One region of the Streptomyces sp. NPDC006450 genome, then DNA from elsewhere that is predicted to be linked to it. Evidence: riboswitches for the same ligand, from Rfam matches in the RefSeq annotation. Region 1 holds a riboswitch; the other holds the start of a gene.

Evidence for each region. Region 1 has a riboswitch for thiamine pyrophosphate ahead of ABZY57_RS15450 (thiamine ABC transporter substrate-binding protein). Riboswitches for the same ligand answer to the same signal wherever they lie in the genome.
Region 2: it holds a riboswitch for thiamine pyrophosphate, as region 1 does, so the genes downstream of both, thiC (phosphomethylpyrimidine synthase ThiC) here and ABZY57_RS15450 (thiamine ABC transporter substrate-binding protein) in region 1, are expected to answer to the same signal.

Annotation. Positions count from the first base shown of each region.
Region 1 covers NZ_JBEXPT010000041.1:41,364-45,549, forward strand. Annotated here, with positions in the region: gene ABZY57_RS15445 (iron ABC transporter permease) at 1-497, opposite strand, end outside; gene ABZY57_RS15450 (thiamine ABC transporter substrate-binding protein) at 557-1,654, opposite strand; TPP riboswitch at 1,739-1,847, opposite strand; gene rlmN (23S rRNA (adenine(2503)-C(2))-methyltransferase RlmN) at 1,907-3,019, opposite strand; gene ABZY57_RS15460 (phosphatidate cytidylyltransferase) at 3,113-4,186, opposite strand, start outside.
Region 2 covers NZ_JBEXPT010000001.1:73,591-77,776, forward strand. Annotated here, with positions in the region: gene ABZY57_RS00320 (FkbM family methyltransferase) at 1-780, shown strand, start outside; gene thiC (phosphomethylpyrimidine synthase ThiC) at 853-2,640, opposite strand; TPP riboswitch at 2,635-2,779, opposite strand; gene ABZY57_RS00330 (YibE/F family protein) at 2,852-4,186, shown strand, end outside.

The sequences.
Region 1 (4,186 bases):
CGCCCGGCGCCCAGCACGCGGGCGGCCTCCTCCTGGCGCGGGTCAAGCTGCGCCCACAGTCCGCCGACCGTGCGGATGATCACAGCGTAGTTGAAGAAGACGTGCGCGAGCAGGATCGCCCACACGGTCGTGTCGAGGCGGATCCCCCACACCTCGTCCAGCAGACCGTTCCGCCCCACGAGCGCCAGGAACGCGGTGCCGACCACGACGCTCGGCAGCACGAACGGCACCGTGACGAGCGCCCGCAGCAGCTGCTTGCCGGGAAACTCGAAGCGCGCGAAGACGTACGCGCCGGGGAGTGCGATCAGGAGCGTGAGCGCCGTGGACGCGAGCGCCTGCCAGGTGGTGAACCAGAGCACGTCGCCGATGTCGGGCCGGGCCAGCACCTCGCCGATCCGGCCGAACTGCCAGCCGGATTCGGTCTTGAGCCCGCGCCCGACGATCGCGGCGACGGGGTACGCGAAGAACAGCCCGAAGAAGACGAGCGGCACGGCCATCAGACCGAGCCTGACGGCCGTGGCCCGCCCGCTCTCCTTCGGGACCTCGCTCACTCGTCCTACTTCACGACGAGGGCGGACCAGGTCTTGACCCACTGGTCGCGGTTCTTGGCGATGGCCTCCGGCGCGACCGCCTCGGGCTTCTCGATGACGACGCCGTGCTTGGTGAACAGCTCCGGCAGCGCGGCGTCCTTGGTCACCGGGTTCACGAACATCTGGAGCGGCATGTCCTCCTGGAACTTCTTGGAGATCAGGAAGTCCAGGAGCGCCTTGCCGCCCTCCTCGTTCTTCGCGCCCTTGAGCAGGCCCGCGAACTCGGTCTGGCGCAAGCACGTGTCCGTCGAGACGCCCGTGGGGGCCTCGGCCGGCTGCGGCTCGCCGTAGAGCACCTCGACCGGCGGGCTGGAGGCGTAGGAGACGACCAGCGGTCGGTCGCCCTTGGCCTTCTTGCCGCCTGCCGAGCCGGAGAAGCGCTCGTTGTAGGCCTGCTCCCAGCCGTCGACGACCTCGACGCCGTTGGCCTTGAGCTTGCTCCAGTAGTCCTTCCAGCCCTCGTCGCCGTACTTGCCGACGGAGGCGAGCAGGAAGCCGAGGCCGGGCGAGGAGGTCGCGGCGTTCTCGGTGACCAGCAGGTTCTTGTACTCGGGCTTGATCAGGTCGTCCAGCGTCTGCGGCGGGGCGAGCTTCTTGTCGGCGAAGTAGGCCTTGTCGTAGTTCACGCAGATGTCGCCGGAGTCGACGGGGGTGACCCGGTGCTCCTTGTCGAGCACGAACTCGGGCTTCACGTCGGCCAGCCCCTTGGCCTCGTACGGCGTGAAGATGCCGTTGTCGAGGGCCCGGGAGAGGAGCGTGTTGTCCACGCCGAAGAAGACATCGCCGCGCGGGGAGCCCTTGGTGAGGATCTCCTGGTTCAGGGCCGCGCCGGCGTCGCCCGACTTCAGGACCTTGACGGTGTAGCCGCTCTGCTGCTCGAAGTCCTTGAGGACCGTGTCGGTCGCGTTGAAGGAGTCGTGCGAGACGAGGGTGACCGTCTTGGACTTCGGGGCGTCGCTCGCGCCGGCGGACTTGTCCTTGGCGTCGCCGCCGCAGGCGCTGAGCGTGGTGACGCCGAGCGCGGCCACGAGCGCGACGCCCGCCATCTTCTTGGTGGTGCTCACTGGTGAATTCCTCCTGGGATGTCCAGGAGAAGACGCGGCCCTGCCCGGCGCTCTGTGGAGCGGACGCCGGGCAGGGCGCAACAGCTTGAGTGATGACCGAACTTCCTACCCCGAATGACCGGGGCGAGGTTCAGAGGGTCTGCGGTGACGGATACCGCACTCTCAGCGCTGTGGCGCTCCCCTGTCGGAATATGAAATTGGTTTCGGCCACAGGGTACCCCGCGGCCGAAAGCAAACCTCAGCGGGCCGAAATCAGCGCTCCGAGGCGGCGAGCTGGCCGCACGCGCCGTCGATCTCCTGGCCACGGGTGTCGCGTACGGTCACCGGCACCCCGTGACGGGCGATGGCCTCGACGAAGGCCTTCTCGTCCTCGGGCCGCGAGGCGGTCCACTTCGAGCCCGGCGTCGGGTTCAGCGGGATCAGGTTGACGTGCACGCGCTTGCCCTTGAGCAGCTTGCCGAGGAGGTCGCCGCGCCAGGCCTGGTCGTTGATGTCGCGGATCAGGGCGTACTCGATGGAGATCCGGCGGCCGGACTTCTCCGCGTACTCCCAGGCCGCGCCGAGCACCTCGCGGACGTTCCAGCGGGTGTTCACGGGGACCAGGGTGTCGCGCAGCTCGTCGTCCGGGGCGTGCAGGGAGACGGCGAGGCGGCACTTGAAGCCCTCGTCGGCGAAGCGCAGCATCGCCGGGACCAGGCCCACGGTGGAGACGGTGATCCCGCGCTGGGACAGGCCCAGGCCGTCGGGCTCCGGGTCGGTGAGGCGGCGGATGGCGCCGACGACGCGGTTGTAGTTGGCGAGCGGCTCGCCCATGCCCATGAAGACGATGTTCGACAGCCGGGCGGGCCCGCCGGGGACCTCGCCGTCGCGCAGGGCGCGCATGCCGTCGACGATCTGGTGGACGATCTCCGCCGTCGACAGGTTGCGGTCGAGGCCGGCCTGGCCGGTGGCGCAGAACGGGCAGTTCATGCCGCAGCCGGCCTGCGAGGAGATGCACATGGTGACCCGGTCGGGGTAGCGCATCAGCACGGACTCTACGAGCGTGCCGTCGTGCAGCTTCCACAGGGTCTTGCGGGTGGTGTCGTCATCGCAGGAGATGTGGCGGATGACGTTCATGAGGTCCGGCAGAAGCTCCTGCTGGAGCTTCTCGCGGGAGGCGGCCGGGATGTCGGTCCACTCGGCCGGGTCGTGCGCGTACCGGGCGAAGTAGTGCTGCGAGAGCTGCTTGGCCCGGAACGGCTTCTCACCGATCGCGGCGACCGCCTCCCGGCGCTCCTCGGGGGTGAGGTCGGCGAGGTGCCGGGGCGGCTTCTTCGCTCCACGAGGGGCGACGAAAGTGAGCTCTCCCGGGACTGGGCGGGCCATGGCAGGTACTCCTTGTAAGACGAAAGGCGCGCCGCAGAAGCAGCGCGCCTTCCAAGAGTAACCGCCCCGCCTGTGCGGGCGCCTTTTCGCAGGTCAGCCGGTGCCGACGAACAGGGCGAGCAGCAGCCAGACCACCGGTGCCGTGGGAAGCAGGGAGTCCAGCCGGTCCATGATGCCGCCGTGCCCCGGCAGCAGGGTGCCCATGTCCTTGATCCCGAGATCCCGCTTGATCATGGACTCCCCGAGGTCACCGAGGGTGGCGCTGACCGCGACGGCGAGGCCGAGCACCAGGCCCTGCCACCAGACGCCCCCGTCGATCAGGAACTCCATGCACAGCGCGCCGGCCCCCATCGCGAAGGCCACCGCTCCGAAGAGCCCCTCGCGGGTCTTTCCGGGGCTGATGCGCGGAGCGAGCTTGTTCTTGCCGAACCGCCACCCCACCGCGTAGGCCCCGGTGTCGCTGACCACCGTCAGGACCAGGAAGGTGACGACCCGCTGCGGCCCGTCGTCGGCGGTGAGCAGCATCGCGACGAACGTGGCCAGGAAGGGCACGTAGAACGCCGCGAAGACTCCGGCGGTGACGTCCTTGAGGTAGTCCTCGGGCGGCTCGGTCATCCGCCAGACCAGGACCGCGAGGGCGGTCAGCGCCATCGCCACCCAGGCGCCCTCGGCCCCGCGGACGTATCCGGCGATGACCATCGCCGCACCGCCGATCGCGAGCGGGACCAGCGGGGCCTTGATGCCCTTCTTCTCCTGGAGCCGGGAGGTGAGCTCCCACAGGCCGACGACGACCGCCACGACGACGACGCCGACGAAGACCGCCTTGACGATGAACAGCGAGGCGAAGATCACCGCGCCGAGACCCAGTCCGACCCCTATGGCAGCACGCAGGTCCCGCCCGGCGCGCTTCTTCTGCGGCGGTGGCGGGCCGTCCTGCGGTGCCGGCGAAGGCGGGGTCGGCGGGGGGCTGGGCATGGGCTCCTGCGGCGGCGTATCGGCGCGGAAGAGGGAGCCGCCGTCAGCGGCGGCCCCCCGATCGCGTGCTTCCCGGTCGTCGAAGTCACGGCCGGCGGCATCGGGCACGATGGGCATGGGCCGAGTGTGCGGGCCCACCAGCGCATCGTAGGCGGGACCCGCCGGAACCGGCTCCGGCTGCCAGGAAGTGTC
Region 2 (4,186 bases), on a different contig from region 1:
GGCGCCAACCCGATCGACGGAGACCCGCCGTACAAGGGCATGCTCGAGGCAGGCCTGTGCAGAGTGACCGGGTTCGAGCCGCAGCCCGATGCCCTGGAAACCCTGCAACGCAGCAAGGGGCCGTACGAGACCTACCTGCCCGACGTCCTCGGAGACGGCGGCATCCACACGCTCTTCGTAGCCACCAGCTCCGGGATGACCAGCCTCTTCCGCCCGGACACGAACAGGCTCGGGCTCTTCAACGGCTTCGACGAGTGGGGCCGGGTCCGCGAGGAGGTCCAGGTCGCCACCCGGCGACTGGACGACGTCGAAGCGGTCGGCGCCTTCGACCTGTTGAAGATCGACATCCAGGGCGCCGAGCTGATGGTCTTCCAGGGCGCCCGGGAAAAGCTGTCCGAGGCCGTGGCCGTGCACACGGAGGTCTCCTTCGTCCCGCTGTACGAGGACCAGCCCGTGTTCGGCGACGTGGACCAGGAGCTGCGCGCCCAGGGATTCATCCCGCACGCCTTCGCGGCGGTCAAGCGCTGGCCGATCGCCCCCGTGGTCTTCGGCGGCGACTTCCGCATGGCCCGGCACCAGCTCCTCGAAGCCGATGTCGTGTACGTGCGCGACTTCGGACACCCCGAATCCATGACCGACGAGCAGCTCAGGCAACTGGCCCTGGTAGCCCACCACGTCTACGACTCGACCGACCTCGCCTACTACTGCCTCAACCAGTTGAGCATCCGCAACCTCGCCGATCCCGACGCACCGAACCGCTACCACGCCGCACTGGGCTGACACGACGTACGCAACGGCGGCCCGCGACTCCCCCCTCGGTGTCGCGGGCCGTCCGTGCGTGCCGGGGCGCGGTCAGTCAGCCAGCGGCAGGTACACGCGGTTGCCTGCGGCGGCGAACTCGGCGGACTTCTCCGCCATGCCCGCCTCGATCTCCTCGGCGCCCAGGTCGCCACCGTGCTGGCGGCGGATGTCCTGGGAGATCTTCATCGAGCAGAACTTCGGACCGCACATGGAGCAGAAGTGCGCGGTCTTGGCCGGCTCGGCCGGGAGGGTCTCGTCGTGGAACTCACGGGCCGTGTCCGGGTCGAGGGCCAGGTTGAACTGGTCCTCCCAGCGGAACTCGAACCGCGCGTCCGACAGGGCGTCGTCCCATTCCTGGGCGCCCGGGTGACCCTTGGCCAGGTCCGCCGCGTGGGCCGCGATCTTGTACGTGATGACACCGGTCTTCACGTCGTCGCGGTTCGGCAGGCCCAGGTGCTCCTTGGGCGTGACGTAGCAGAGCATCGCGGTGCCCCACCAGGCGATCATCGCGGCGCCGATGCCCGAGGTGATGTGGTCATAGGCGGGCGCGACGTCGGTGGTCAGCGGGCCGAGCGTGTAGAACGGCGCCTCCTCGCAGATCTCCTGCTGAAGGTCGATGTTCTCCTTGATCTTGTGCATCGGGACGTGCCCGGGGCCCTCGATCATCGTCTGCACGTTGTACCGCTTGGCGATCGTGTTCAGCTCGCCCAGCGTCTTCAGCTCCGCGAACTGCGCCGCGTCGTTGGCGTCCGCGATGGAACCGGGGCGCAGGCCGTCACCCAGCGAGTACGTGACGTCGTACGTCGCGAGGATCTCGCAGAGCTCCTCGAAGTTCGTGTAGAGGAAGTTCTCCTTGTGGTGAGCGAGGCACCACGCGGCCATGATCGAGCCGCCGCGCGAGACGATGCCGGTCTTGCGGCGCGCGGTCAGCGGCACGTACGACAGCAGCACGCCGGCGTGGACCGTCATGTAGTCGACGCCCTGCTCGGCCTGCTCGATGACCGTGTCCTTGTAGATCTCCCAGGTGAGGTCCTCGGCACGGCCGTCGACCTTCTCCAGCGCCTGGTACAGCGGCACGGTGCCGATCGGCACGGGGGAGTTGCGCAGCACCCACTCGCGGGTGGTGTGGATGTTGCGGCCGGTCGAGAGGTCCATGACCGTGTCGGCGCCCCACTTGGTCGCCCAGGTCATCTTGTCGACCTCCTCCTCGATCGAGGAGGTGACCGCGGAGTTGCCGATGTTGGCGTTGACCTTCACCAGGAACCGCTTGCCGATGATCATCGGCTCGATCTCCGGGTGGTTCACGTTGACCGGCATGACCGCGCGACCTGCGGCGATCTCCTCGCGGACGACCTCAGGAGAGACGTTCTCGCGGATCGCGACGTACTCCATCTCCGGGGTGATCTCGCCCCGGCGGGCGTACGCGAGCTGCGTGACCGCGGCGCCGCCACGGCCGCGGCGGGGCTGGCGCGGACGGCCCGGGAACACCGCGTCGAGGTTCTTGAGGCCACCGCGCGGCGAGGTGTGCTTGATGCCGTCGTCCTCGGGGCGCACGGGGCGGCCCGCGTACTCCTCGGTGTCGCCGCGGCCGATGATCCAGTTCTCGCGCAGCGGCGGCAGGCCGCGGCGCACGTCGGTCTCGATCTGCGGGTCGGTGTACGGACCGGACGTGTCGTAGAGCGTCACGTCCTTGCCGTTGGTGAGGTGGACCTGGCGAACCGGCACCCGGATGTCGGGGCGGGAGCCCGCCACGTATCCCTTGTGCCAGCCAGGCTGGCGCTCGGTCTGGCCGTCGGCGTCCTGGCTGACGGCAGGCGTGCGTGCGTCCTGAATGGTCATGAGACCTAATCTCCCTACGCCGGCATTACCCGGTAACAGGTTCGGCGGTCGACGCAGCCTCCTCCCGTACGCATATTCGAATGCGAACGGTGATCAGCGCCCTCTCAGCCCGGTGCTCCGAGCTCCCGCGTTGTGCAAAGTAGCCCCCACGCTAGCGTCATGTGTGGCGTGCTGAACAGTGGGCCCCCTCATCTGTTGCGATGATCAGTCAGTGACGTCCTCGCCGCAGCCCCCCACCGTGCCCACGGATCCCGCTGGTCCCGCCGGCGACTCAGTCCATGCGTACACGGACCCCGGTCACTCGCCCGCCCCGTCTCCCGGCCACTCCCACGGCCATGCGCACAGCCATGGCCCGGCGGCCCCCGTCTCGAAGCACCTGCGCAAGGTGATCGCGGCCGTACTGATCCCCTTCGCCACCGCCGTCGTGATCGGCATGGCGGTGCTCTGGCCCGGCGGCGCACCCGGCCACGAGCGCACCGGGGTCGGGTTCGACCGGCAGACCCAGCAGGGCAGGGTCGTCGCGCTCCAGCACGTCGACTGCAAATCCGTGAACGCCGCGCAGGTGCCGGCCACCGGCGACACCTCCACCCCCGAGGGGCGCGAGGCCCTCGCCTCTCAGAACGGCGAGTGCAAGAAGGCCACCATCAGGGTCGGCAGCGGTCCCGACAAGGGCCGCGAGTTCGTCGAGGTCGTCCAGCCGGGCGCGCCACGACAGTTGACGGACGGCCAGGAGGTGGTGGTCGCCTACGCTCCCGACGCACCCCAGGACCTCCAGTACTCCGTGATCGACGTCAACCGCAAGCTGCCGATGGCCCTGCTCGCGGGCATCTTCGCCCTCGCGGTGGTCCTCGTCGGGCGGATGCGCGGGCTGTTCGCGCTCATCGCCCTCGCCGTCAGCTTCGCGGTGCTGACCCTCTTCATCCTCCCCGCGATCCTGCAGGGGTCGAATCCGCTCGTCGTGGCCGTGGTCGGAGCCAGCGCGATCATGCTGATCGCGCTCTACATGTGCCACGGGCTGACGGCCCGCACCTCGGTCGCCGTCCTCGGCACCCTCGTCTCGCTCCTGCTGATCGGCCTGCTGGGCTCGCAGTTCATCGACTGGGCCTTCCTCAGCGGCAACACGGACGACAACACCGGGCTGATCCACGGGCTCTACCCGAACATCGACATGAGCGGTTTGCTGCTTGCGGGTGTCATCATCGGATCGCTCGGCGTACTCGACGACGTGACCGTCACGCAGACTTCGGCAGTTTGGGAACTCCACCAGGCAGACCCGTCGATGGGCCCGCGCGGGCTCTACCGGGCAGGCATCCGCATCGGGCGCGACCACATCGCGTCTGTGGTGAACACCCTGGTACTGGCCTACGCGGGCGCGGCGTTGCCCCTGTTGCTCCTGTTCTCGATCGCGAACAGCAGCATGGGTTCGGTGGCCAACAGCGAGCTGGTCGCGGAGGAGATCGTACGAACCCTCGTGGGCTCGATCGGACTGGTCGCCTCGGTACCCGTGACGACGGCGCTGGCCGCGCTGGTGGTGTCCGCCGACCGC